3 regions of the Arthrobacter sp. GQ119 genome follow, and region 1 is predicted to be linked to each of the others. Evidence: predicted binding sites of a transcription regulator. Region 1 holds the regulator's gene; each other region holds the start of a gene.
What was found. Region 1 encodes HrcA, which represses chaperone genes, less so after heat shock. Its sites were predicted from a motif close to TTNGCACTCGNNNNNNNCGAGTGCNAA; they were not measured.
Positions count from the first base shown of each region.

Region 1 (9,501 bases):
CCGTCCAAGGGCCTGGGCGTCGGCGAAGTGGGCTACCTGATCACCGGGGTGAAGGACGTCCGCCAGTCCAAGGTGGGCGACACCGTCACCAACCTGGCCAAGCCGGCCTCGGAATCCCTGAGCGGCTACGCGGACCCCAAGCCCATGGTGTTCTCCGGCCTCTACCCCCTGGATGGCACCGACTACCCCGTGCTGCGTGACGCGCTGGACAAGCTCAAGCTGAATGATGCAGCTCTGATCTACGAACCGGAAACCTCCGCAGCGCTGGGCTTCGGCTTCCGCGTCGGATTCCTGGGCCTGCTGCACCTCGAAATCGTCCGTGAGCGCCTCGAACGCGAATTCAACCTGGACCTGATCTCCACCGCCCCGAACGTGGTTTACGAGGTAACGCTCGAGGACAAGAGCGTGGTTACGGTCACGAACCCCAGCGAGTTCCCTTCCGGAAAGATCAACGAAGTCCGGGAGCCCATGGTGGCTGCGACCATCCTGGCGCCCAACGAGTTCGTCGGCGCCATCATGGAGCTGTGCCAGGGCCGCCGCGGCGTCATGCGCGGCATGGACTACCTGTCCGAAGACCGCGTCGAGTTGCGCTACTGGATGCCGCTGGCGGAAATCGTCTTCGACTTCTTTGACCTGCTTAAGTCCAAGACGCGCGGCTACGCCTCGCTGGACTGGAAGGCCGACGGCGAACAGGTCGCCGACCTGGTCAAGGTGGACATCCTGCTCCAGGGCGAACAGGTGGATGCCTTCAGCGCGATCACGCACAAGGACAAGGCCTACGCCTACGGCGTGATGATGACCGGCAAGCTGCGCGAGCTGATCCCGCGCCAGCAGTTCGAGGTGCCGATTCAGGCGGCCATCGGATCCCGGATCATCGCCCGTGAATCCATCCGCGCCATCCGCAAGGACGTCCTCGCCAAGTGCTACGGCGGTGACATCTCCCGCAAGCGCAAACTGCTGGAAAAGCAGAAGGAAGGCAAGAAGCGCATGAAGATGGTGGGCCGCGTGGAAGTACCCCAGGAGGCCTTCATCGCCGCCCTGACCACCGACGAATCCAAGGACAAGGCCAAGAAGTAGTGATGACCGTGGCCGCAACCACCGGAGGCCGCACGCATGCCTAGCGTTCTTCCCCTGGGTGACCCCGCGCCGTCGGACGGTCTGCTGCCCCAACAGGCGGCGGACGGTGCGGCAGAGCGGGCCTTTGGGCTCTACGTGCACATCCCGTTCTGCGCGGTGCGTTGTGGCTATTGCGACTTCAACACCTACACGGCCACGGAGCTCGGGGGCGGCGCCTCCCAGGACGCATACGCTTCCACCGCGATTTCGGAAGTGGACCTTGCCGCGCGGGTCCTGGAGCAGTCGGGCCTGCCTGCCCGGAAGCTGAGCACCGTGTTCTTCGGCGGCGGCACGCCGACGCTCCTGCCGGCAGAGGACCTGGCCAGAATCCTTGGTGCCGCCATCGAGAAATGGGGGATTGAACCGGACGCCGAAGTGACCACGGAGGCCAACCCCGATTCAGTCACGCCGGAGTCACTGCAAATGCTCGCAGACGCGGGGTTCACGCGGGTCTCCTTCGGTATGCAGTCCGCGGTGCCCCACGTGCTGAAGGTTCTGGACCGCACCCACACCCCAAGCCGTGTCCCGCTTGTGGTGCAGTGGGCGCGCGACGCCGGACTCGCCGTCAGCCTGGACCTGATCTACGGAACGCCGGGGGAGTCCCTCGACGACTGGCGCTTCTCCCTGGAGACCGCACTGTCGTACCAGCCGGACCACATCAGCGCCTACGCGCTGATCGTTGAGGACGGCACCAAGCTCGCCGCCCAGATGCGCCGTGGCGAAGTTCCCGGAATCGACGACGACGACCATGCCGACAAATACGAGCTTGCCGACCAGATGATTTCGGACGCCGGCCTCCGCTGGTATGAGGTCAGCAACTGGTCGGCCACTGCCGAACAGGCGTGCCGCCACAACCTGGCCTACTGGCGCGGGGACGACTGGTGGGGCATCGGACCTGGCGCGCACTCGCATGTCGGTGGAGTCCGCTGGTGGAACGTGAAGCACCCCACGGCCTATGCCGGCAGGCTCGGCTCCGGCGTGTCGCCCGCCGCCGGCCGCGAAACACTCGACGCCGCTACCCGCGGCGTGGAGCGGATCATGCTTGAGACCCGGCTCGCATCGGGGGTGGCGGTCAGCTCGCTGTCCGACGCGGGCAAACACGCTGTGGCCGGGCTCATTGCCGACGGTCTCGTGGCACCGGCGGAGGCTTTCCGCGGCCTGCTGGTTCTGACCCTTAAGGGCCGCCTGCTGGCCGACGCCGTGGTCCGCAGAATCCTGCCGGATTGAATCTGCAGGCAACAGCAGCGGCTTAAACAACAGCGCCCCAGACCCAAACGGGTCTGGGGCCGCTTTGCGGTTACTTGATCCAGCGGAGGTTGTACTGGTACCGGTGCGGCTGGCCCCGGTTGACGTGGATACCGGCGGACACCGCGAAGCACGTCAGCGCAATCCAGATCAGGGTGGCAATGACAGCGAAAATATTTCCCACCACCGGGAGGAGGACCAGAAGGTTCGCGAGCGCCGCCGCGATGGTGGGCGGCAGGGTGAAGTTGAGGGCTTCCTTGGATTCCTGAGCCGTGAACGGTCCACGCTCCCGGAAAATGAGGTAGATCAGCAGTGCCGGCACGCAGCCGAGGATACCGCCGAAGTGTGCCAGCGTTGCCCACTGCCGGTCCTCGCTGGCAGTCAGCGGAAGTGCATTGGCCGGCACGCCATGGTACTGGGGCACGTCAGGGCCGGACTGATGGTCCCTGCGGTCACGAGCGTCTTCTGCCACGGTTTGTCTTCCTTAAACTTGCGTTGATGCGGTGGCGCCGGTGGTTCGCCGCCGGCCGGTTGCGCCGGACGGCGGCGTGAAAGGCTCCCCTCCAAGAATACTGGGTCGGGCGCAAAATGAACGACGCGCCGCAGGCAGCAGCTTCCCTGACCGTGCGCGTCCTTTAGGCCTGCCCGTCCTTTATCCGTGCTCGGGGTTCAAGCCTTTGGCGTACGCGGCCTGCCCCACGTGCTGGAGGCAGTCAGCAAAGGTGCTGACCAGCCGCACCCCGAGAGTGACGGGCGGGTCCCAGTGATAGTCGACGATGCGGTCGAGGTCATCGTCGCCGAGGGTTTTCAGGAACTCGACGGTCTGCCGGTGAACGGCATCGTAATATGCGAGCAACAGCTCCGGCGTACCGTGCACCGCGTCGACCTGGTCGGTCGAATGACCGTAGCCAGTGTCGCGTTCGGGAAGCTTCAAATTGAAGCGGCCGACGAACCCCTGCGAGGACCACACCTGATCCAGTCCCGCGGCGGAGGCGACCTGCGAGTCCTCTATCCGGCTGAGATGCCAGATTAACCACGCAATCGAGTTTCCGCTGCCTGCCGGCCGGCGGATGAGGGACCCGCCGTCGGATCCTTCCAAAACGGCGGCCACAGTGTCATGGATCCGGCCGAAGGCGTCCAGCAGCAAGTCGTTGGATTTCATCTCGGCACTGTATCGCTAAGGCCTGGGTATTTCTAAGGCACAGGTATTTCTAAGGCGGGGCACTCTAAGGCACGGTGAGGAAGTCGATGACCTCCTCCACCCGTCCCAGCAGGGCAGGTTCGAGATCGGCATAGGTCCGCACCGCTCCCAGGAGTTTCTGCCAGCCCAGGCCGATGTCCTCCTTTGTGGCGTGCGGCCAGCCGAAGGCGGCGAGGATCCCGGTCTTCCAATCGGTGCCCCTGGGCACCACAGGCCACTGCGCGATCCCCAGGACGGAGGGCCGGATGGCCTGCCAGACATCCACATACGGGTGGCCGACGATGAGCACGTTGCCGGCGGCGCCTGGTGAAGCCATGACCGTCTCGGCAATGCGGGACTCCTTGGAATCCGGGACAAGATGGTCCACGAGGACGCCCAGCCTCCGGCCAGGCCCCGGGCGGAAGGCGGCGACCGCCCCCGCCAGGTCGTCAATGCCGTGAAGGGGCTCGACGACGATTCCCTCCACCCGGAGATCGTCGCCCCAAACCTTCTCGACGAGTTCAGCGTCGTGCTTGCCTTCGACCCAGATCCGGCCGGCCTTGGCCACCTGGGCGCGCTGGCCCTCCACCCGAACGGAGCCCGACGCCGTGCGACCGGCCGGGGCGGAACCTGGCCGCTTGGCCGCCGGCGGCATCAGCCGAATAGGCTGGCCTTCCAGCAGGAACCCGAAGCCGAGCCTGAAGGAACGTGACTTGCCGCGGCGGTCCTCCAGGGCGACCACATGCATCCCGCCGGACTTCTCCACCCGCGTCACGGCACCGACCCAGCCGGACTGCACGTCCTCCAGGACCATGCCGCGCTCCACCGGCACTTCCGGCAAATCGTTCTTGGCGGGCGCTGCAATCTCCTGCGGACCCCACGTCTGATACTGCATAGTTAAACACCGCTTTGCGCTAGGAGGCTGCCGCCCCGGCCGGGAATCAGCCTCCGGGCGGACACGGGTCCGGAATTTCGCCCGGAGCGGTACCAATGCTAACAACGGCCCGTCTCATATTAGACTTGTTAGCACTTAGGGATGTCGAGTGCTAACCATGCGTCGCCGGGCGCTGCATGGCTTTGCCCGGAAAACGGTTGATCGGAGGTGGATAGTGAGCGAACCACGCAAGCTCGAGGTGCTGCGCGCCATTGTGGAGGACTACGTCCATTCCCGCGAGCCTGTGGGCTCCAAAGCGCTCGTCGAGCGCCACCATTTGGGCGTTTCCAGCGCCACCATCCGCAACGACATGGCCGCGCTCGAGGACGAGGGGCTTATCACAGCACCGCACACCAGCGCCGGGAGGATACCCACCGACAAGGGGTACCGGCTGTTCGTGGACCAGATTTCGGCGGTCAAGCCCCTGTCCCCGGCTGAGCGCCGCGCCATCCAGTCGCTGCTGGAGGGGGCCGACGATCTCGACGACGTCCTGGACCGCACGGTAAGGCTCCTGGCGCAGCTGACCAACCAGGTTGCCGTCGTGCAGTACCCGCACCTGAGCCGCGCCGTGGTGCGCCACATTGAATTCGTCCAGCTGGCGCCGCGCAAGGTCCTCATTGTGCTGATCGCGGATTCGGGCAAGGTCGAGCAGCGCGTCGTGGACGTCGGGCAGGAACTCAGCGACGACACGCTGACGGCCTTGCGGACCAGGTTCCTCTCGGGAGTCGCAGGCATCGCGCTGACCATGCTGCCCCAGTACCTGGCCGCCGTGGTGGCCGGCTGCGCTCCGGCCGAACGTCCCGCTGCCGCCGCCCTGAGCAAGGCCCTTGAGGCACTCTCGCACAGCAGCAGGGAAGACCGCATGGTCATGGCCGGCACCGCGAACCTGGCACGGTCCAACGTGGACTTCCCGCTCAGCATCGGACCCGTCCTCGAGGCCCTGGAGGAGCAGGTGGTCATGCTGCGGCTCCTCAGTGAGATGGCGCAGGACCCCCGCGGCGTGACCGTGAGCATCGGCCGGGAGAACCCTTACGACGGACTCGCCGAGGCGTCGGTGGTGGCCACCGGCTATGGACCGGACGCCACCGCGAAGATCGGCATCCTTGGGCCCACCCGTATGGACTATCCCACCACCATGGCCGCCGTCCGCGCGGTGGCCCGCTACCTTTCGAGGGTTCTCGGCCCGTAATCGCACGGCCCGACGAATCCGATACCCAGGCACCATAACCAGGAAGAGATACGAACTTTGAGCAGCCACTACGACGTTCTTGGAGTCTCCCCGGAAGCCACCGGAGAAGAGATCAAAAAGGCCTACCGCAAGCTGGCCCGCACCCTGCACCCGGATGTGAACCCGGGACCTGAAGCCTCGGACCGGTTCAAGGCCGTCACCCATGCCTACGAAGTGCTGTCCGATCCGCAGAAGCGCAGGGTCTATGACACCACGGGCAACGAGAACGGCACGGACAACGGCTTCGGCGGCGGCAGCTACGCCGGCCAGGGCTTCGCCTTCCAGGACATTTTCGACACCTTCTTCGGCGCCGGCGGAACCGCAGGCCCGGCTTCGCGGGTCCGTCGGGGACAGGACGCCCTCATCAGCGTCCGGATCGACCTGCGCGACGCCGTCTTTGGCGCCAACAAGAAGCTCGAGGTCGATACCGCCGTCGTCTGCCCCACCTGCGACGGTTCCTGCTGCCGGGAAGGCACGCATCCGGAACGCTGCGACATCTGCGGCGGCAGCGGCCAGGTCCAGCGCGCCGTGCGTTCCATCCTTGGCCAGGTCATGACTTCAGCACCGTGCGGATCCTGTGAAGGCTTCGGGACGGTCATCAAGGACCCCTGCAACGAGTGCAGCGGCCAGGGCCGCATCCGCAGCCGCCGGTCACTGACCATCAAGGTTCCCGCCGGCGTCGCCACGGGCACCCGGATCCAGCTGTCCGGGCAGGGCGAGGCCGGCCCGGCCGGCGGCCCGTCCGGGGACCTCTACGTCGAAATCCGCGTCAACAATGACCCCACGTACGTCCGCGACGGCGACGACCTCCACGCAACGCTGAACATCCCCATGACCGCCGCGGCCCTGGGCACCGAGCTGAGCCTGGACACCTTCGACGGCAAGCAGGAGATCGACGTCAAGGCGGGCACGCAGTCGGGAGAAGTCATCACCCTCCGCGGACTCGGCGTCACCCACCTGCGCGGCTATGGCCGCGGCGACCTCAAGGTCCACCTGCAGGTCGAGACGCCCGCCAAGCTCGATCCGGCGCAGGAAGACCTGCTGCGCCAGCTCGCGAAGCTCCGCGGTGAACAGTTCTCCGAGGGCAAGCTCGCGGCGAGCGGCGGCGTCTTCGCGAAGCTCCGGGACCGCCTCGGTAACCTGTAGCGGTGAGCAACCCCGTATTTTTCACCGCCGCCGGAACTCTGGACAACACCCAACCCGGTTCGGTTTTTGTGCTGGACGGGCCTGAGGCGCGCCATGCGGTGACGGTCAAGCGGCTGGCGGTGGGGGAGCGGGTCGATATCGCCGACGGCGCAGGCAGGCGCCTCACCGGAACTGTGGAGCAGACAGCTCCGGCCGAACTGACCGTGCGTTGCTCGTCCGTTAGCGTAGAGGACCGGCCAGGCGTGCGCCTGGTCCTCGTCCAGGCTCTTGCCAAGGGCGACCGGGACGAACTGGCTATTGAGACGGCCACCGAGCTCGGCATCGACGCAGTCATCCCCTGGCAGTCGGAACGGTCAATTGTGCGCTGGAAAGGCGAGCGCGCCGCCAAAGCCCACGCCAAATGGCAGTCTGCGGTCTCCGCAGCGGCGAAGCAGGCACGGCGGGCGTGGATCCCGGAGGTGCGTCCCGCCGTCGATACCCAGGGCCTCGCCGCCCAGGTGGCGGGCGCCGCCCTGGCGGTGGTCCTCCACGAAGACGCCGTCAAGCCCTTCCGCGGAGTCCTTGAGGCATGGCAGGAGGCAGGCCCGTCAGGGGAGGCACCCGGCGAGATACTTCTGGTTGTGGGGCCGGAAGGGGGCATCAGCCCGCGGGAGGTGACCAAACTGTGCAGCGCCGGCGCCGTGACAGCGCTCTTGGGCCCGCACGTGCTGCGGTCCTCCACCGCCGGGCCCGCTGCCGTTGTCGTGGCCAGTGATGTGCTCGGGCGCTGGTAGCCGCTGCTAGCGGACTGAGAAGCCCCGGGTGTCCACGTTCGGTTCGTCCTCGGTGTTGCCGGGATCGATCTGCGAGACGCGGATCTCGTAGTTGCCCGGGCTTAGCTTCACGGCGAGGCTGAAGATGCCGGAGGCGTCTGCCTCTGCTGCGGCGGTGGCCTCGCCGTCCAGGTACTTCTCCTTCTCGCCGTTCTCCTGGACTTTCAGGATCCGCCAGCGCAGCTTGCCGCCGGGATCCGTGCTGCGGCCGTTGATCTTCACCCGTCCGTCGGCAACTTCAATGCCCTCCTGGGGGTCAATGATCCATACCGGAGCCACCATGCCCGCACTGCGCGCCATGGGTGCGCCCAGCCTGACGTGCTTGAACGCCTGGTAGTCGGTGTGCCCCTCCACCAGGATCGTCACCTCAATCGGCTGGGTGGCGTCGATCAGGCCGGAGCTCGCTCCGGCGGCCGTCGCCGTGTACACGAGCTGCTGGATGGCGCGCTGCGCCATCTCCGCATCAAGGTTGCTGTTGAAGGCGTCGGCCGAGACATCCACAGTAATCACGTTCGTGCCGGAGATGGACGTGGCAAGGTTCTTGGGGTTCTGCCACGGAGTGAAGAAGTCCGGGTCCAGGGGAGTCTCGGACATCATGGCGCGAAGCGCCTTCGTGATGGGGTTGTCCTCGCCCGGCACGTCCCGGAACTCACGGTAGAGGTAGACGTCCGTGTTGCTCCGCCCGATCCAGTACACGGGGGCTTTGTTGGAGGACTGCATCGTTTCCAGCGGGGCGCTGGTGGTCGGAGCGCTGTCGACTCCGGCTGTACGCCGCGCCTGGGTCGGAACATCCGACGTGGTGGCCGCGGGATCGGGATCCGCGATGCAACCGGTCAGGAGCAAAGCGGCAGGCAGCAGCCCAAGCGCCAGCGCGCAACGGATCCGCGCAGCTGCTTTCCGGCCGGACAATCCTGGCTGCCTGATGTCAATGCTCCCTTCGGAAACGCGGTGGACCGCCCGCCGCGAGGCGGCAGGCAGTGGGTCTTCCCAACGGCGGCGGGCATGCGTAACCGGTGCCCGCTCTCTGTATTTCCAGCATTGCACAGGGCTCCGGGGCGCCGGGCGCCAATACGCGCCGGGGCCTGAACTGCAACGGGAACGATATGAGGCCGATACAAAGTTGATATCTAATGGCGGGAACCCGTCATCAAAAGCGGGCCGGGACGGCCCGGCCCGACGGTGAGCGTGGCCGCATGCTGGCGTAAGATAGAAGGACTTTGAAGGGTAATTTCACACTGGAGGGAACCAGAGGCCTGCGGGCCGGCACCATGACTGAATCAGCAAACGGAAAGCGCCGCCTCAACACCGGGGACCGCACCGCGGGAGAATTCCCGCATACCTTGCCCGGTATCCGAACGGAGGTGGTCATCTTCGACAACTCTGATCAGATGGTCCAGTCCCTCGGCAGCCATGACGAAGCCCTCCGCTTCATCGAGGACCAGTTTCCGTCCGTCAGCTTCCACGTCAGAGGCAACGAGCTCTCCATCAGCGGGCCATCTGCCGACGTCCCCCGCATCATGCGGCTCCTCCACGAAGTGCGGGGCCTGGTGGCGCGCGGCACCGTAATTACGCCCGCCGTCCTTCAGCAACTGGTGCTGTTGCTGCGCAGCCAGTCGCTGCAGAACCCGGTGGACGTCCTGACCCACGACATCCTTTCCAGCCGCGGCAAGACAATCCGTCCGAAGACGCTGAACCAGAAGAACTATGTGGATGCGATCGACGCCAACACGGTGATCTTTGGAATCGGCCCGGCCGGAACCGGCAAGACGTACCTCGCGATGGCCAAGGCCGTGCAGGCGCTGCAGCAAAAGGAAGTCAGCCGGATCATCCTTACGCGTCC
Region 1 covers NZ_JCAXEA010000016.1:99,803-109,303, forward strand. Annotated here, with positions in the region: gene lepA (translation elongation factor 4) at 1-1,077, shown strand, start outside; gene hemW (radical SAM family heme chaperone HemW) at 1,114-2,343, shown strand; gene AC6CH3_RS15640 (DUF4870 domain-containing protein) at 2,414-2,833, opposite strand; gene AC6CH3_RS15645 (mycothiol transferase) at 3,014-3,523, opposite strand; gene AC6CH3_RS15650 (DUF3097 domain-containing protein) at 3,588-4,436, opposite strand; gene hrcA (heat-inducible transcriptional repressor HrcA) at 4,651-5,664, shown strand; gene dnaJ (molecular chaperone DnaJ) at 5,722-6,849, shown strand; gene AC6CH3_RS15665 (16S rRNA (uracil(1498)-N(3))-methyltransferase) at 6,852-7,622, shown strand; gene AC6CH3_RS15670 (GerMN domain-containing protein) at 7,629-8,570, opposite strand; gene AC6CH3_RS15675 (PhoH family protein) at 8,930-9,501, shown strand, end outside.

Region 2 (9,501 bases), on a different contig from region 1:
CGCGCCAGCAATCGTTGTTCACATACCAGGCCCATCCGGCGGGACCGGGATTTCCTAAGGCCGAACCGTCGGCCGCTGCTGTAATCGTCACGAATCCATCCTGCCAGACCCTGCCGACACTGAAACTCAGTGCCATAAAACCCGCGGAGCGACGGACCTGTGGAGCGGCCACGCCGGGCCGTAAGACACGCCAAGCCGTCGAACATTCCGGGCCGTTAAAACCAGCAGCGACCCCACCCGAAGGTGGGGCCGCTGCTGCTCTTACGCGTTTGAGCGACTAGAAGGCCTGGGGGTTAGAAACCGCCCATGCCGCCCATCTCGTCGCCGCCGCCCATGGCCGGAGCGTTCTTCTCCGGCTTGTCGGCGACTACTGCCTCGGTGGTGAGGAACAGTCCGGCAATGGAAGCCGCGTTCTGCAGGGCAGAGCGGGTTACCTTGACCGGGTCGTTGATGCCGGCAGCCAGCAGGTCGACGTACTCGCCGGTTGCAGCGTTCAGGCCATGGCCTGCGGGCAGGCCGCGGACCTTGTCGACCACAACGCCGGGCTCGAGGCCTGCGTTGAAGGCGATCTGCTTCAGCGGAGCATCGATGGCAACACGGACGATGTTCGCACCGGTTGCTTCATCGCCGGACAGGTTCAGGTTGGCGAATGCCTTGAGACCCGCCTGGATGAGGGCAACGCCACCACCGGCGACGATGCCTTCCTCAACGGCAGCCTTCGCGTTGCGGACTGCGTCCTCGATGCGGTGCTTGCGTTCCTTGAGCTCAACTTCGGTAGCGGCTCCGGCCTTGATGACTGCCACGCCGCCGGCCAGCTTGGCCAGGCGCTCCTGCAGCTTCTCGCGGTCGTAGTCGGAGTCGGAGTTTTCGATCTCGGCGCGGATCTGGGAAACGCGGCCGGCGATCTGGTCGGCGTCGCCTGCACCTTCGACGATGGTGGTCTCGTCCTTGGTGACAACCACCTTGCGGGCGCGGCCCAGGAGTTCGAGGCCAGCGGTCTCGAGCTTCAGGCCAACTTCCTCGGCGATGACCTGGCCACCGGTGAGGATGGCGATGTCGGCGAGCTGAGCCTTGCGGCGGTCACCGAAGCCCGGAGCCTTGACGGCGACGGACTTGAAGGTGCCGCGGATCTTGTTGACGATCAGGGTGGCCAGGGCCTCGCCCTCGATGTCTTCGGCAATGATCAGCAGCGGCTTGCTGGACTGCATGACCTTTTCGAGGACAGCAACCAGTTCCTTGACGTTGGAGATCTTGGAGTTGACGATCAGGATGTACGGGTCCTCGAGGACCGTTTCCTGGCGCTCCGTGTCCGTGACGAAGTATGCGGAGATGTAGCCCTTGTCGAAGCGCATGCCTTCGGTCAGCTCAAGCTCCAGGCCGAAGGTGTTGGACTCCTCGACGGTGATGACACCTTCCTTGCCGACCTTGTCCAGGGCTTCGGCAATGAGGGCGCCGATTTCGTCGTCACCGGCGGAGATGGACGCCGTGGCGGCGATCTCTTCCTTGGTTTCGATTTCCTTGGCGTTGTCCAGCAGTTCGCGGGTTACCGCTTCAACTGCCTTCTCGATGCCGCGCTTGAGGGACAGCGGGTCAGCGCCGGCCGCAACGTTGCGCAGGCCTTCCTTGACGAGGGCCTGTGCCAGCACGGTAGCCGTGGTGGTGCCGTCGCCGGCGACGTCATCCGTCTTCTTGGCAACTTCCTTGACCAGCTCGGCGCCGATCTTCTCGTAAGGGTCGTCCAGCTCGATCTCCTTGGCGATGGAAACACCATCGTTGGTGATCGTGGGGGCGCCCCACTTCTTTTCGAGGACGACGTTGCGTCCACGCGGGCCGAGGGTGACCTTGACGGCGTCGGCGAGGATGTTCAGGCCCCGCTCAAGACCGCGGCGTGCCTCTTCATCAAATGCAATGATCTTGGCCATAACGGCAGTAGTCCTTTCGGGACAGTCGTTAAGAATGAACCTTGCTGCGGTGCCCGCGACGGACGATCGTTCCTGCAGGCCTCTGTACGCCGGCAGTCCGGATCTCACCCCAACCAGGTATTTCTTCGCTCCCTTACACGTCCGCCAACCTCGCTGCCGGCCTGGGCCGGGCGAGGCATTAGCAGTCGATGCTCAGGAGTGCTAATCAATAATTAGCACTCCCCCGGGGAGAGTGCAAGCAGTGGCCGTGAAAACCGGAACGAATCCGGGGCCGCTTCGCTCCCGGCGATCAGCCCGCTGCCCGGCTGGCTGTTTCGCTGCCGGTGAGTTTCGCCCTGTTGTCCGCGCCGAAGGTGAACACCATGTATTTGGCCACCGTCACGTCGCCGTTCGCGTCGAACCGGACGGGGCCCGACTCGCCGTCATAATCCACAGCCGTTCCGGCCCGGACGGCGGCAAGGCACTCCTTGTACGTCCGGCAAACAGCGGGCTTGCCTGCAGGCCCGGAGCCGGCACCGGCGGACCCGCCTGAGACGGCGATCAGCTTCGCGGCAACGGACGCGCCGGCGTCGTCATCGGCCGCGGCAGCCGCCAATGCTGCGAGGTTGACCGCATCGTAAGTCTCCGCGGCGAACGTCATGTCCTTAAGGTTCTTGTCCACGGCCACGAGTTCACCCTGCAGATGGGCCGAGGGGAACACCCCGGGGACGATTCCGCGGGCGCCGTCCAGCGCCCGGGAACCGAGGTCCGAGCCGTACTGCCTGAAGGCTCCGTCTGCCAGGATCAGCTGCTTCCCCGACAGTCCCGCGTTGTGGAGTTCTGCGATGGCACCCTGTGCGCCGCCGCGGGCAACGAGGACGACGGCGTCCGGTGAGGCGCCGGCGGCAGTGGCCACCGCTTTCTGCGCCTCCCCCGCTTTGAAGGCCGCCACAGTCACGGGCTCCAGTCCGGCACCCTTCGCGGAGACGGAGACGGCCGCCGACACTTCCGTGCCATAGGCGCCCTCCTCGTGGACGACGGCCAGGCTCTTGGCGCCGCCGTCCTTGGCCAGCTTCACCAGCACGGCAGCCTGGGCGGCGTCGGCCGCCGCCGTGCGGAAGTAGTATCCGCCGCTCCTGTACTCGCTCAGCTCCCCTGCCGTGTTGGCCGGCGAGATGAGCGCGACTTTGGCCTTGGACAGTACATCGATGACGGCGGGAGCGTGGCTGGAATCCGTGGGTCCGATCACCACGTCGGCTTTGGCATCCACGAGTTCCCGCGCCTGAGCCCCGGCGTCACCGCCGGGCTTTTCCGGCAACAGCTCCACGGGCCTGCCTTTGTGGCCGCCGGCCGCGTTGATCTCCTGCACGGCCAATTTGGCGGCTGCCAGCTGGGCACTGTTCAGGAACGCCTGCGTTCCGGTGTTGTCCAGGATCAGGCCGATCCGGAAGGTGCCGTCGCCGCTGGCCTCCACGGACGCAGTCCGGGCGTTTTCGCCTGAGCCGGAGCATGCGCCCAGCGCCAGGACGGCGGCAGCACCCCAGGCAGCGGCCACCCAAACAGCAGTGCGGGCGGCTCTCATGGTTCCGGTCCGCCGTCGGGCGGTCACCCTGGCAGGTCTCCGGGCGGCGCGGGCAGCCACTAGGCGGGCCGGACGTTTTCGGCCTGCGGGCCCTTTTCGCCTTCGCCGACCTCGAGCTCCACGCGCTGGCCCTCGTCGAGGGCGCGGTAGCCGTCCACCTGGATGGCGGACCAGTGCACGAAGACGTCGTCGCCCGTGCCGTCGACGGTGATGAAGCCGTAGCCTTTTTCAGCGTTGAACCATTTCACGGTTCCCAATGCCATGATCTCCACACTTTCAGATTGCTTCCGTAAGGCCCACCTCAGTGTGTGCCGTGAATTACGCGCCGAAGACTCGAAATCACTCTATCCACTGCGCCCCGGCGGGAGGCAGGCTGACAGCGGGACCCGGACTCAATAGTTATTCAGGCGTAACCCCGAAGGTCACTGGAATCCGGGGCCCAGCACCACGGCAACGGACGTCTCAAATCCTGGGCTCTCCACGAGCGTGGCGATGTTCAGCAGCTCCCCGAGGGCCTCGGCGCTGGCCCTGCGCTCGGCACCAGAGTAAAAGATGACGGACTCCTGCTGGGGCGCGCCCTGCCAGTTCGCAACCTGGCCCAGAGTCCAGCCGTCGGCCTCGAGGGTGGCGCCGACGCGGCCGGCCAGCCCGGATGTCTGCGTGCCGTTGTAGACCGAAACAGGAAGGGACTTGTCCGCGGCGGAGGTGAGCGCTTCGACGGAGGCCGGAGGGGATGCCGGGTCTGATGGTGAGGCCGCAGCCGACGACGCGTCGGCGCTCGGGGTTCCGGACGGCGCCGCTGCCTCGGACGGCGTGGGCGAGGGATCCGCCGACGGCGAGACCGCAGCGTCCGGGGCTGCTGAAGGCCCGGCAGCGGCGTCGAAGCCGAGCTGCGGAAGGAAGACAAACGCGGCCACACCAACGGCGAGAGCGCCGCTTCCCACGCTCAGGACGGGCCACAGACGGGGCCGCCTGGGTGCCGGTACGGAGCGGTGTACGCCCTGCCGGGAAGTGACCTCTGGGACCCTGTCGAATTCGTCTCGGGCATAGTTGGTCATGGTAAAAGTGACGTCCTTGTTGGTCTTCTGCCGGCAGTTCGGCACTGGCGGTTACGCGTCAGACCCCAAGCGGCGCGCGGTGCGGGCCCTCTGACGTGACGTACGTAGTCTACGCAATCTCTTCACCAACATGGGATCGTGGGCCAGCGCATGCTCGGTATCAATGAGCGCATTCAGGATCTGGTAGTAGTGCGTGGCCGACAGGTCGAACAGCTCCCGGATGGCCTGTTCCTTCGCGCCGGCATACTTCCACCACTGCCGCTCCAGCGCCAGGATCTGCTGCTCACGCTCGCTCAGCGGCGAGTTCCTCAGCTGGAAGTCATCCAGCAGGGATCCGCGCCGCGGCCCGGCGTCCGCCTCTGCGGCCTCCGCAGCAGACTGCTCCGCGAGATGGTCCTGCAACGGCTCAGCCACTGCGCACTCCTTCGCTGATTCCGGTAAAAACTCCAGCCTCCATGGTACGGAGGAATAACAGCGTTGTCATTTACGACGCGTTACGCCATGCCGCTGCCGCTGGGAGAATGATCGGTGTGACTGAACAACCTGAACCCTTGTTCGACCTGCTGCCGCCCGGGGCCGCGGGCCCTGGCTTCGTCCAGATGGCAGGGATGCCGCTGGAGGAGCTGGTGGCCGCTGACTGGGCCGGAGCGCTGGCCGGGGTGGAGGGCGAGCTGAGGTCGGCCCTTTCCTTCCTGGCAGCGGAAGTAGCGGCGGGTCACCAGGTGCTGCCCTCGCCGTCGAACGTTTTGAGGGCGTTCCGGCAGCCCCTGGCGGAGGTGCGGGTGCTGATCGTCGGCCAGGATCCGTACCCGACTCCGGGCCACGCGGTGGGTCTGGCCTTTTCGGTTGATGGCAGGACGCGGCCCATCCCCCGCAGCCTTGCGAACATCTACAAGGAACTGGAATCGGATCTGGGGTGTCCGGCCAGGGTCCACGGCGACCTCGGTGCCTGGGCGGACCAGGGCGTGCTCCTGCTCAACAGGGTCCTGAGCGTCCGCGAGGGTGCCGCCGGCTCGCACCGCGGCAAAGGCTGGGAAACCATCACGACGGCGGCGGTTTCCGCCGTCGCTGCCCGCCGGGCGCCCGATGGGCGCCGGCTCCCGCTCGTGGCGGTCCTGTGGGGAAAGGACGCCGAGGGGATGCGCCCGCTGCTGGGCGAGACTCCGGTGGTGGCCAGCGTCCATCCCAGCCCGCTGTCCGCCTCCCGGGGTTTCTTTGGGTCGCGTCCGTTCAGCCGCGCCAACGCCCTGCTGGAAGAGCAAGGCGCCGGCGCGGTGGACTGGGAACTTCCGGCAATGGCACCGGCAGCGGGGGCTACTGGCAGGCCAACGGCTGGCCGCTAAGCGTCTGGCCCGCGATGCGCATGTGACGCGTCGCGGCGTATCCGCTCTTCACGGCCCATTGGTTGGCCGCGGAACCCCGGAAGGTGTACTGCACATTGGTCCCCGTGCAGTTGATCGGCAGAATCTGCCCGTTGGGTATCCATTCGCCGCTGTCCGCGAGGCAATTCACCTGGTTGTCCGCCCCGCCACCCTGGTAGCTTGTCCAGGCACAGAGGCCGCCGAACTCGCCGTTGACCGTGAAACTGATGTTTTGATAGGTCCGTCCGCCCGCCCTCAGGACATCACTGCGGTTGCCGTCGGTGTCGACGGTGGTGATGTAAACCTCCACGTTCTGGTCGGGCTGGTCGCCCGCGAAAATTTCGCCGCCGCCCGCGGGTAGCACGCCTGAGGGACCGGTTCTGCCGTCGTCGGGGTACCGGCTGTTCCACTCGAACCTCGCTATCGGCCGGCCGTTGGCTGCCGGAGGCGCCACAGTGGTCCGCACCTGCGTGTTTCCGTAGTGGAACCCGTCGGTGATTGCCTGGAACGGCTTCCCGAAGGGAGCCACCGGATTGGCGTCCGTGAACGGACCCGGGTAGGACTGGCCGTCCACGACGTTGGTTGCGCGCACGCCGACGGTGTACGTGCCGTTGTTCGCCAGCCCGGGTATGACCCTGCTGGCAGGCATGGCGGCGACGGGGCCCCCGTTCACCCGGTACTCATAAACGGTTTCCCCGGCAGCGGCGCCGCCGGTGGCGGCGGGCGCGGTGAATGACAGCTGGGCACTGTTGTCACGCGGTTCCGCGTGCAGCCCGTTGACGGGCCCCGGAGCCCCCACCGCGCGCCGCGGATCCGACGCCGCACTGGCGCCCGAATATCCGGCCTTGTTCCGTGCGGCCACTGTAAACGTGTAGCCGGCGTCGGAATTGCCCACGGTGAAGACGGCACTGGTCCGTCCGCCGCCAACCACCTGCGACGTGTTCGGCGAGCCGGGATGGGACGCAACCACCGTGTACTCGGACACGGCGTCACCGTTGCCTTCCGGAGCGGCCCAGTTGACCTGGATGACCGAATTGCTGGCGCCTGACGTCGCGAGCGTGCTGCTCGGCTTCCCGGGAACGGCGGGCACGCCCGCCGGGATCTCGGCGGCCGAGAAAGGGCTCCAATCCGACGGCGTGGGGGCCTTGTTCTTCGCCCTGACCTGGATGCGGTACGACGTGCCGTTCGCCAGGCCGGTCCATGTGTAGCTCAGGCCCGGACCGGCCGACCTCACGGCCGCACCGGCCGGCGGGGCCGGCGAGATCTGCAGCTCGTAGCCGCTGACCGCCGACCCTGTGGTCCTGGCGGCCGGCCAGCTGACGTTGAGCTGTTTGTCCCCGAACCGCAGCGACGGCGCCTGTGGCGCCTCGGGCCGCTGATCCGGTCGCGCCGGCGCGGAGGGAGCAGAGGCTTCGGATTCGCCGATGCCGTTCACTGCGACCACGCTGAAGGTGTATTCGACGTCGTTCGTCAGGGACCCGATGGTGCACGTGTTGGCAGGACACAGCTTCGAAACGCCGCCGGTACCGGTGACCCTGTAGCCCGTGATGGCGGATCCGTTGGCAGCGGGCGGCGTCCACGTCAGCACCACGGTGCTGTCCCGCACCTCGGTGGCCACGGGAGTTCCCGGTTTGTCCGGCTTCGCCTTGACCGTCAGCCGGAGGCGGCCCTCAACCTGGCGGCGCGGGTCCGCCGTTTTGTCCTGAACCCGGTATCTCACCACCATGGTTCCCACAAACGAATCCGCGGGACGGACGTCCACCGCGTCCCCTGACACGGTGGCGCTGCCGGTGCCCGTCTCCACGACGGCGCTGACAAGTTTCAGAGGGGCATCAGGGAACGGGTTGACGTCGTTGGCCAGCACCCGGACCTGCCGCGCTTCGCCGGCCCTGGCCTCGGCCACCTCGTCGTCGTTGGCCACCGGCAGCGGACGAAGCGACGGCGTCAGCTCAACCTGGACTGCCGCCTGGGCAGAAAGCCCGCGCGGATCCGTCACTGTCAGCGGCACCGCGCCTCCCGGCTCCGGCGCATCGGCGTCGGCTTTGATGCGCAGCGACATTCCCTGCACGCTGGCACTGATTCCCTTGGGAAGCTGTCCACCCACGGCGACCTTAAGCTTGCCGCTGTCCGCGGGATCCGGATCCGACACCAGTGGCTCCAGCTCCACCACAGTCTCTTCGCCCTTGACGACGGCGGCACGGGTGGAGGACATGGCGGGCGGGTGGTTCCGGTTCGGATCGGGCAGCACGTTGATGCTGACCGTCAGCACCGAGGTCAGCGTGTCGGGCGCCTCCACGGGGCCATCGGCCACCTCGAACGTCAGTGACGCCGGTCCGGCATAGTCGTCGGCGGATGTGAAAACCAGGGACGTCGCGTCCTTGACCAGCGGCTTTCCGTTGGCGGCAACCGCGGAAACTCGGGAGTCCACGGTGATCCGGGGGGTGCGGCCCTGCCGCACCACGACGGCGTCGTCCAGGTCGACTGCCAGTTCCGTGCCGCTCACTACCTCCAGGGGCGCAGGGCTCTTCAGTGCTGGACGCTGTTCGGACGTGCCGGGCACGTGAATGAACGCAGTGGAGGCGAGCCCGTCCAGGTCCGTGACGGTGTAGGGGATGATCCGCGGTTGGGGCAGCAGCGTGATGTTGACACGGCCGTCACCGCGCACGGCGGCGTCGGCGGTTCCGGTGGCCAGGGCGACCCTGAGGTCAGAGGTCACACCGTCCGGATCCACGTCGTTCTTAAGGACGGGAACATCAACCGCGGACTTCCCCAGCGTCTCGGCGAAGGACACCCGGTCGTCCCGGGAAACCGGCGCCTTCCTCGGCGCCGCGGGAGTGACGTCGACCTTGACGGTGCCCGTGGCCTGGCCGCCCCGTCCGTCGGAAATTCTGTAGCGGATCACGACGGCGCCCGTGGCGGCGGGAGCCGTGAACCGCACCTTTCCGTCTTCGACGGACGCCTCGAGAGCCGGGTCGGCGTCAACTCCGCCCCGGATGAGGGCCAGCGCGTCGCCGTCGGGATCGGCATCGTTGTCCAGCACGTCGACGGCGACATTCCTGTTGGGCTGGACGGCCACCGCGTCATCGGCTGCCACCGGCTGATGGTTGGCCCCGCCGGCGGCACCGATGCCCACCGCAACGGTGGCTGTGCTGCGGACCCCGAAAGTGTCCGCCACGACATAGCTGAACGCGTCCTGGCCTGATGCCTTCGCAGAAGCCGTGTAGTCCAAATACGTAGCCCCGACGGTGACGGTTCCGGAAGCGGGCGCCTTGTCCAGTCCCACGAGGGACACGGAGTCGCCGTCCGGGTCTATCCCTTCCAGCGGAACCTGAATCCGGGTGGTCCGGCCAGCGATCGTGCGGGCGGTCAGGTTTTTCGGTTCCGGCCGGGAATTCTGGTCTGCGCCGCCGCCTTTGATCCGGATGGTGACCTGGGCGGAGGCCTCCTGTCCGTCCGGGCCCTGCACCACGTAGATGGCGTGCACCGTTTTCGCGGTGGGCCCGGCCTTGAACCGCAGGACGTCACCGGAAATGCCCAGCATCCCGTCCGCTGCGTCAACCGTTTGCGCCAGCTGCGGCTTCAGCGTCAGCGCCGCCCCG
Region 2 covers NZ_JCAXEA010000014.1:105,077-114,577, forward strand. Annotated here, with positions in the region: gene AC6CH3_RS14205 (RNase H family protein) at 1-91, opposite strand, end outside; gene groL (chaperonin GroEL) at 294-1,922, opposite strand; gene AC6CH3_RS14215 (ABC transporter substrate-binding protein) at 2,212-3,483, opposite strand; gene AC6CH3_RS14220 (cold-shock protein) at 3,543-3,746, opposite strand; gene AC6CH3_RS14225 (LytR C-terminal domain-containing protein) at 3,906-4,541, opposite strand; gene AC6CH3_RS14230 (DUF3263 domain-containing protein) at 4,593-4,955, opposite strand; gene AC6CH3_RS14235 (uracil-DNA glycosylase) at 5,063-5,884, shown strand; gene AC6CH3_RS14240 (Ig-like domain-containing protein) at 5,856-9,501, opposite strand, start outside.
Region 2: the regulator HrcA is predicted to act here: its motif matches at 2,135-2,161, upstream of groL (chaperonin GroEL).

Region 3 (9,501 bases), on a different contig from region 1:
GCGGGTGTCCTTGAAGATCGTGGAGTACTGCTCCCCGGCGATTATGGACTTCACCGAGCCCTTCTCTGCATCCTGCCCCGTCACGGTCGGAAGGCTGCCCTTGGTGTAGCCGCCGGTGCTGGTCAGCGCGGAGATGATGCCGATCGACAGGCCATCGTAAGGCGACAGCACGCCGTCGAGCTTCTTGCCGGAACTGTAGGCGGAGGTGAGGATGTCCTCCATGCGCTTCTGCGCCACCGGCGCCTGCCAGCGGAGGATGGCTGCCTGCTCGAACTTGGTCTGGCCGCTCGGCACCTTCAGGGTGCCGGCGTCCATGAACGGCTTCAGCGTGTCCATGGCTCCGGTCCAGAAAAAGTTCGCGTTGTTGTCGTCCGGGCTGCCGGCGAACAGTTCCACGTTGAACGGGCCCTTGCCGTCCACCTTCTTTCCGCCGGCATCCAGAAGGCCCAGGCCCGTCAGGAGGGACGTGGCCTGCTGGACGCCTACGGTGTAGTTGTCAAAGGTCGTGTAGAAGTCCACGTTGGGCGTGCCGTTGATCAGCCGGTCGTAGGCGATGACCTTGACGTTCTGCTCCTTGGCCTTGGCCAGGACATCGGTCAAGGTGGTGCCGTCGATCGCGGCGATGATCAGGGCCTTGGCGCCCTTGGTGAGCATGTTCTCAATCTGGGACACCTGCGTGGGGATGTCGTCGTTGGCGAACTGCAGATCCGTCTTGTATCCGAGTTCCTTCAGCGACTTTTCGACATTGCTTCCGTCGGCAATCCACCGCTCAGACGTCTGTGTGGGCATCGAAATGCCCACGAGGGAGCCGGCAGTATCGGTGCTGGCCGCGGGGGCGGCGTTGCCGGGCCGGCTGCCGCAGCCGGTGGCCCCGACCGTCACGGCCAGGACCACGGCGAAGGCTCCCAGGAGTTTCTTGAAACGCACGATGTTCTCCTTCCGCGGCTGACTCGGGCCGCGAATTGCTGCTGAGCCGGGAGGCATCTGCGCCTTCCGACGGGACCGGCATTGGGCTCCGGTCGGCTGCGCGATCCTGAGGCCCGTACACCAGTGGGCTTTGCGGTCGGGGCGGCGTCCGTGCCGCCCCGTTGACTTCCTTGAAGCTGCTGCTCAATTCCTTGAGCCGATTGTCGCGCTTGTGAGCGCTAACAATCATGAGAATAGCTCACCCGTTATTGTGGGTCAACTCACATGTTTACCAAAGTGTGCGGGGATTTTGCCTCTTTGGTGTGGCTGGCCGGTTGCGGTGGACGTCGCCGGTAAGTGCGACGGCGTTGCGCACCTCGGCGGAACCCGGCAGGGCGAGGACGAGGCCGGTACCCACGCTGGCGGTGATGAGAGCTTCTGCGCGCACGTGAAAGTGGCTACTGGGAAGGTTGCGGAACCTCGCAGGCGATCTTGGGGTTGACCCCCATATAATTCAGCGGCCCCGCGGCGATGGTGATTGCCACGGTGCCGGCCTCCGTGCACGAGTCCGGCGAGCCGCCGAAATATCCTCGCTGGAATGCGGCGAAGACGCCGATGATAAGCCAGATGATCACTAGCGTTCCGACGATCCTCATGGAATCCTCCGTAGCCCCGTAGCCACACTCCAGTGTGTGTCCAATTATCCACCGCGGAGGCCTTCCGGGACAGGGCTCCCGGACGCGTCCGGGCGGCGGCGGAGTCAGCTGGGCTCTGTTGTTTCCACTGGGGTTTCTTCCACGTCAGGAGTGTCCTCGGCCGTGGCTACCGACGATTCTCCACGCGCCGAAGTGTCCTTGGCCTCGGTCCCCTCTTCCGGCTCAAACGTGTTGGGTTCGCCGGCGCCGAGCCCAACGCCGTTTTCCGAGCCCGGAACGGTGCCGCCGGTGTCAGTGTTTTCGGTGCTCATGTCGTCTCCTGATCCTCGTGGGGCTGGAAAAACTACGGTAACAGCGGCAGGCCGGCTTCGTAAGGGCATACACGCACGCCCCGATGTCCGGTCAGGCAGGAGATAATCTTCAACACAGAAATCGCTTCATTTCCATCGGCGCACAGGCAGGATTCCACGTGGCAGACGAATCAGCAGGCAAGGCGGGGTGGTGGCGGGTATTTCATGACAAGTTCGTGGTCGAGGAACGCTACATGGATGCGGGAGCGCGCAAGGCGCTGTATGTCACCGCCGTTGTTCTTGCCGCTGCGGGTGCCCTCGTCTTCTTCCTGACGCTGACGGATGTGCTCCAGAAGGACGGTCTGGCCGCCGCCGATGAGTCTGCACGGAAGTGGCTGCTCACCACGCGCTCGGAGGCGCTGACAATTGGCATGATCATCCTGGCGGTTGTCTTCGGTCCCGTAGCCCTGCCGATCATTGTGCTGGTGGTCACCCTGGTATGGGGAATCCTGGCCAAGCACGCCTGGCGGCCTGTCCTGCTCGCGGCAGCAATGGTCACGGGCGTTGTACTCGCCCAGCTCATCGGGCATGCCGTCGATCGTGCCCGTCCACCCGTCGATCTCATGCTGTTCGGTGCCGACCATACATTCTCCTTTCCCTCCGGGCACGTGCTCGGCGCCTCGGACTTCCTGCTCGTGACCGCTTTCCTTGTCTTTTCCCGCCACCGGCGCCCGGCAGTCACCGTCGTCGGTTTTATCTTCGCGGTCATCGGCGTGATCCTGGCCGCCCTCAGCAGGCTCTACCTGGGCTACCACTGGGTGAGCGACGCCCTGGCCTCGGTGTCCCTGTCCCTCGTGGTGCTCGGGACCGTAATTGCGGTGGACACGTGGCGGACCGCCAGGGTGCCCGGCGAAGCGGTGACCGGCGAATTGTCCAAGGCTGATTCCCCGGCGGACTGATGCCGGCTACACCAGGCGCCGCGATTGCGGCGGCCGCCGGCCGGTGCCAGAGTGGGGCATGGCCACTGAAGACGATGTCCGCCGGATCTGCCTCGCCCTGCCCGGAGTCACTGAGCGCAGCAGCTGGAACCAGCCCGCCTGGTTCGCAAAATCACTGATGGCCCGGATGTGGGACGAGGGCGTGCTGACGGTCAAGACCGGGGAACGTGAGGCATTGGCCGGTACCGATCCAGATACCTATTTCTGGACACCGCACCATGAGCGGTCGCCACAGTTGGTCCTGGTCCGGCTTTCACGGCTCGACGGCGGCGAACTCGCCGAACTGCTGGAAGAATCCTTCCTGTTGGCCGACGGGCGGATGTGAGGCCGCGGGCGTCACAGCAGGGACTAGCCTTCCGGCTGTCGGGCGTTGCGTGCACGGGCGCGTTCAAGCTGCCGGCGGAGCCTGGCGTTGTCCACCTCGAGTTCCAGCACTTTCGCCACTCCTGCCAGGTTGAGCCCTTCATCCAGGAGCTCGCCGATCCGACGGAGCACCGCCAGGTCTGAGTCGCTGTACTGCCGCGTTCCCCCGGAGGTCCGCCCCGGCGTCAGCAATCCGCGCCGCTCGTACAGCCGGATGTTTTGTTGCCCCGTTCCGAGCAGATCGGCCACCACGGAAATTGCGTAAAGGCCCCTGCCTTCGTCTTGATCTGCCACGGTGTTTCCTCGGTTGAGAATAATTTGAACTGCCTCTTGCACCAGTTTGACACCAGTGCTATAAAAAATCTATATCCACCACCATAGATGAGCGTGGGTTACCGTGACATTACATATGTGCTTAAGGAGTGGGAAATGATGCTCATCCGTACCGACCCGTTCCGTGAGCTGGACCGGCTCACTCAGCAGGTCTTCGGAACCGCGGCCCGCCCGGCCGCCATGCCGATGGACGCCTGGCAGGAGGACGGGGAGTTTGTAGTGGCCTTCGATCTTCCGGGCGTCCTGCCCGAGAAGGTGGACCTCAACGTGGAGCGGAACGTCCTTACCGTCAGGGCGGAACGCCAGGACCCCACGCAGCCCAATGTGGAGCTGGTGGTGGCCGAGCGGCCCCGCGGAGTTTTCAGCCGCCAACTGATCCTCGCAGACACTCTCGACACGGAGAACATCAAGGCGAGTTACGACGCCGGCGTGCTGACGCTTCGAATCCCCGTGGCGGAACAGGCCAAGCCCCGCAAGATTGAAATCGAGCGCAAGGGCGAACTCCACGAGATCGGAACCTGAGTCCGGCGGCGCTTGGCAAGGTAATCGCGTCGCTTGGCAAGGCAATCACCTGATGCTGCCAGGGCGGCTTCCGGCTTCAAAGTGCCGGCTCCATGCGGCCGGCACCAGGCCGGAAGCCGTTCCTGGTCCTCAACGGGCCATCTGGTCCTGAACGGGCCATCTGGTCCGCCGCTGAGCCAGCGCTCCTGCGGACTCACCAGGGAGGGACAATGCCGGGCAATTTTCCCGATCACTACGCGGCCCTGCATGTGCCGCGGACGGCGACACAGCGGGAAATAGCGCGCGCCTACCGGTCCCTTCTGAGAATGCACCACCCGGACTTGGCCAATCCCACCGCAGCACCCGCTGATCTGCAGCTCCTCATGCAGGCCTTCGAGGTGCTCCGTGACCCGAAACAGCGCCTCGCCTACGACCGCGAGGTTCTGAGGAATGAACGCGACATTATCAGGAACGAACCAAGGGCCGCTGCGGCCGGTCCCAGGGACGGCCAGTCCAAAGACCATTCCCGCGAGGTTCCCGTGCGGCACATCCGCCATGGGGATCCACCCCTGCGCGCAACGCCCGTCAGGTGGGAAAGCGGGCCTTGGGCAACCATCCGTTTCGACCCCGGAGGAAAGCGAAGACGATGAGCGATTGGCGCCGATACGACTCCCACCTGATCCCCGCCTTTCATGAAAGGTTTGAAGAACGCTGGGGCAAGAACACCGCGCCCTTCCTGGATCCGGAGGCACATGAAGAGCCGCTTCCGCGCGCGCAGTGGATCAACCCGGCCACCGGGGCGGCCCTCGCCGTGGTGCCCATCTGGACAGATGATGACCGCCAGCACCGATCGTTCGGGGTCTTCTACCTGCCGCCGGGAGGGGATATCTGGGTGCTCCGCCCGGGCTTCACCGGCTATCTGGAACCGGGGGAGGACACTTCCGAGCATCTGCTGGCCCTGAGGAACGACGCATTCAAGAAGGCCGTCGCCCACGCGAAGGATTTCCTGTTCGGCCCAGCGGTGATGCACTAGGTCGGCGTGGCCCGTGTCATCCTGCTCTCGTCAGGTCGCGCGGCCTGTGTCATTCTGGAAGGCACCGCAAGTGCCGACGGAAGAGAGGGCCATGTTTTCGCCAAGGGGTTCGTTTTCCAGCTTCAGCGTCAGCGATGCGGCGCAGGCAGTGATCCAAGGGGCGGGCCTGCTGTCCTGAGAGTTTCAGGCAAACTCTTCTTCTGCCCATTTCGAACAACACAGAGGTCCGACCATGCATGCCTCCGCCAAAGAGTTGGCCGCGAAGATTCCGCCGGGCTTCACCCTTGGAGTAGCCACCGCCGCATTCCAGATTGAGGGCGCCGTTGACGTGGACGGCCGGGGAAAGGCAGGCTGGGACGTCTTCGCCGCCAAACCCGGCGCCATTGTGGACGGCCACAGCCCGGCCGTGGCGTGCGACCACTACCACCGGATGCCGCAGGACGTGGCGCTCATGAAGGAGCTGGGCGTCGACTCGTACCGGTTCTCGCTCTCCTGGCCCCGGATCCAGCCAGGAGGCAGCGGACCCGTGAACAGGGCGGGTCTGGACTTCTACGACCGGCTGCTCGACGAGCTCCTGGCCAACGGCATATCTCCCATGGTGACCCTGTACCACTGGGACACGCCGCTGCAGCTGGACGAGGCGGGCGGATGGCTCAACAGGGACACCGCCTACCGCTTCGCAGAATTCGCCGCCATAGCCGCAGCAGCCTATGGGGACCGCGTGGCCCGCTGGGTGACCATCAACGAACCCGCCACGGTGACCACGAACGGTTATGCGTTGGGCCTGCACTCACCCGGGAAGGCCGATTTCGCGAACGGGCTGCCCTCGGTCCACCACCAGCTGCTTGGCCACGGTCTGGCGGTCCAGGCCCTGCGGACGGCCAAAGTGCCGGGGGAGATCGGCATGTCGAATGTGTACTCCCCGATGGTGCCGAATTCCGCCAATCCACTGGACAGGCTGAGCGCCGGCGCCATGGACGTGGCCCAGAACCGCCTCTACGCGGACCCCGTCCTTGCCGGGAAGTATCCCGACCTCGTCCGCCTCGGGAAGTTCTTTTCGTCCTTCGAGCATCCCGACGAGGACATGGCCATCATTTCGCAGCCACTGGATTTCTACGGGCTCAACTATTACATGCCCACAAGAGTGGCGGCCGGCGGGGGTGACAGTCCTGTGCCGGCGGCCATGGCGGAAGCCATCGGGGATGATCTCAGCACTGCCACACCGGGCGCGCCGCTGCACATCGAACCCTGGCCGGACACCGAGACCACGGCCTACGGGTGGCCCGTCAAGCCTGCCTATATGGCAGTCGCCCTCAAGGAGATGGCCGCCCGGTATCCGAACCTTCCGCCGGTCATCATCACCGAGGGCGGGGCCAGCTTCGAGGACATCATCGTCCGTGACAAGTCCACGAACCGCCGCTTCATTCCGGACGAACGCCGCCTGCGGTACCTGTCGGACCACCTTGGCACTGCGCTCCGTGCCACGGCCCCCGGCGGTGAGGCCGAGGCGGTGGATCTCCGCGGTTACTACGTGTGGTCCCTATTGGACAATTTTGAGTGGTCCGGTGGCTACAACCAGCCGTTCGGCCTGGTGCACGTGAACTTCCAGACGCTCGAGCGGACACCCAAGGCGTCCTACTACTGGTTCCAGGAACTCCTGGAGGAACGGACCTTGGTCGCCGCGGCAGGAGCCGCCGTCGCCGCTGCCGCTGAAGGCGCCGTTCCCGAGGGAGTTGTCCCGGAGGGAGTTGTGGCGGAGGGCGCTGTCCCTGAGGGAGCGGAACGCGGCGTGTCCGACGGCGAGGCGTCGCCGCTGGGCAGCTGACCCTCCGGTTCAGTTCAGATCAGTTCAAGTTCTTTGAGTTTCCGTGCAATGCCGGCGCCGTCGGGCGAGTAGATCCAGGGCACGGAGGAGGCACTGTGGTCTCCGTTTTCCGAATGCCCGCCGGCCAGAACCGACTCGCTGACGGAGAGCTGCCGGATGGCGATTGCAGCCACCCTGTCCGAATGCTCCCGGGTAAACGCGGAGTAGATCTGCTCGTCATGCTGGCCGTTGTCCCCGATGAGCAGCCAGCGCATGTTCGGGAATTCAGCGGCGAGGCGCTCCAGGTTTTGGCGCTTGTGGTCTTGGCCGCTGCGGAACCACCGGTCCTGGGTGAGTCCCCAGTCCGTGAGTACGAGCGCGCCGGAGGGATACATGTTGCGCGAGAGGAACCTGCCAAGGGTCGGGGCGGCGTTCCAAGGCCCGGTGGACAGGTAAATCACCGGGGCATCGGGGTGTTCCACCGTCAGCCGGTCCAGCAGCACTGCCATACCCGGAGTGGCCATCCTTGCCCGCTCACTCAGCACGAACGTGTTCCACAGGGCAAGGAAGGGCCTTGGCAGAGCCGTGACCATGACTGTGTCGTCGATGTCAGAGACGATGCCGAAGGTGGTCTCCGGACCGATGACGAAAATGCTGGCCTCCGCCGGTTCAGTACCTTCGGACCGCAGCACCGCCGTGTGCCAGCCCGGGGAAAGGGAGACCTGGACATCAATGTCGATGAGCCCGCCCCTGTCGGCCCTGACTTTCGTCACGGTGCCGCCGACCTCAATTTCCACCTCGGAGCCCGGGATGGGAACGCTGGTGAAGGCCCGCCATCCCCGGATGTTCTGGGTCCCGTTTTTTGCCGCGTGGTCGGCCTGGCTGCCGGGGACGGGCTTGCTGGCCAGCACCACCCTGCCCAGGATCCGGACCCACTCGGTGGAACCGTAGCCCTGGTAAGCGATGGTTTTAGGTTCGAACTTCCACCGCCGGGCAAGCTTCAGCCGGGCGGTGTTGATCGCGTTGGAGAGCCGGTGGGCCAGGCGGAAAACCTGAGTACCGGACAAAGAAGATTCCTGTGACGCCATGTCCATGTCTTCACTCTGCCACAGGCCCCGGTCCCGCGGGCCGTTACCTGTCTCTGTTACCTGACCCGGGCGGTTTCGCCCTTCCAGCGGCAGTCAGCCGTCCCCCAGCAGCCACCGCAAAGTGTCCGCGTTCCGCACCGCGTTGCCGCCGCCGTCGTTATTGAAATAGGCGTATACATCCTTGCCCGCGCCGCGCCACTCACGGATCCGGTCCGCCCACCACCGCAGGTCCTCGTCGGAGTACGAGCCGCCGTACAGGTGCTCGTGGTCCGGACCGTGCAGCCTGACATAGACGAAGGGAGCCGTGGCCCTCAGGATGCACGGCAGGTTGGCCCCGCTCATCACGCAGTAGGCCGCGGCGTGGTGCTCCAGCAGGCGGTAGACGTCCGGGTGGTCCCAACTCGGATGGCGGAACTCGACGCTCACCCGGATCCACGTGGGCAGGGCAGAGAGGAAGTATTCCAGCCGGCCGTCGTCGCGCGCCAGGTCCGGCGGGAGCTGGACCAGCAGGACGGCGCGCTTGTCGCCAAGTTCGTGCCAGCACCGGGAAATCCTCTCGATCCAGACTTCCGGGCCGTAGAGTTTCTTGCCGTGCGTGAGGCCGCGCGGAGCCTTGACGGACAGGGCGAATCCTTCGGGGAGCCGCCGCCGCCAGCTCGCAAAGGACGTGTCCCGCGGCCAGCGGTAGAAACTGGCGTTCAGCTCCACCGTGCTGAATCTCGCCACGTAATGCTGCAGCCTGTCGCGTGCGGGAAGCCCCGGCGGGTAGAGCACGTTCTCCCAGTGGTCGTAACTCCAGCCTGAGGTGCCGATATGCACGGACATGCGTTTACTCGAAGTGCGTGCTCAGTCGTCCTCCGCCGGCCGACTCCACGATCGCGGCAGCCACTTCGCGGAGTTTCGTGTTGCGGTTGCTGGAGGCGGACTTGATCAGCCCGATGGCCTCCTCCTGGCTGCAGCGGTTCTGCGCGATGATGATCCCCACCGCGGTATCGATGATGGTGCGTGACTCCATCGCCGCTTTCAGGTTCGAGGCCGCGTCGCTGTGCTGGGCTATCCGGATGGCGAGGCGCAGGCCTTTCGAGGCCTGGCGGACGTAGCTGACGGCGCGCTCCACGGCATCGTCGTCGAAGGCATTCGGCTTGTCCGAATAAACGTTGAGGCCGGCCCTGGCGTTGCCCCCGGGCAGGTCGAACGGCACAGCCAGGACGGAGCGGATGCCGGCTTTGAGGACAGTTTCGTTGTATTCGGGAAATGTGGTGTCCAGTTCAAAATCAGGAATGTGGACGATGATGCCTTCCCGGCACGACCGGAGGCACGGCCCGTCCTTGAACTGGTACTGGATTTCGTCAACCGCCCGCGCCTCTTCGCTGCTGCTGGCCACGGTGCCGGCACTGCGGTTCCTCAGGAGTGTGATGCCGCAATACAGCTGGCCGTGGGGACCCGACAATTGTTCGGCCGAGTAACGGGCCAGTTCGTTGAGGAAATCCTCGACGTCTTGGGTGTCCAGCAGGAGGTCCTGGACGTAT
Region 3 covers NZ_JCAXEA010000032.1:30,265-39,765, reverse strand. Annotated here, with positions in the region: gene chvE (multiple monosaccharide ABC transporter substrate-binding protein) at 1-927, opposite strand, end outside; gene AC6CH3_RS21720 (hypothetical protein) at 1,196-1,354, opposite strand; gene AC6CH3_RS21715 (hypothetical protein) at 1,365-1,562, opposite strand; gene AC6CH3_RS21710 (hypothetical protein) at 1,667-1,873, opposite strand; gene AC6CH3_RS21705 (phosphatase PAP2 family protein) at 2,032-2,811, shown strand; gene AC6CH3_RS21700 (MmcQ/YjbR family DNA-binding protein) at 2,870-3,175, shown strand; gene AC6CH3_RS21695 (MerR family transcriptional regulator) at 3,199-3,507, opposite strand; gene AC6CH3_RS21690 (Hsp20/alpha crystallin family protein) at 3,646-4,068, shown strand; gene AC6CH3_RS21685 (J domain-containing protein) at 4,278-4,697, shown strand; gene AC6CH3_RS21680 (hypothetical protein) at 4,694-5,080, shown strand; gene AC6CH3_RS21675 (GH1 family beta-glucosidase) at 5,313-6,905, shown strand; gene AC6CH3_RS21670 (App1 family protein phosphatidate phosphatase) at 6,920-7,978, opposite strand; gene AC6CH3_RS21665 (DUF72 domain-containing protein) at 8,066-8,797, opposite strand; gene AC6CH3_RS21660 (ANTAR domain-containing protein) at 8,802-9,501, opposite strand, start outside.
Region 3: the regulator HrcA is predicted to act here: its motif matches at 3,543-3,569, upstream of AC6CH3_RS21690 (Hsp20/alpha crystallin family protein).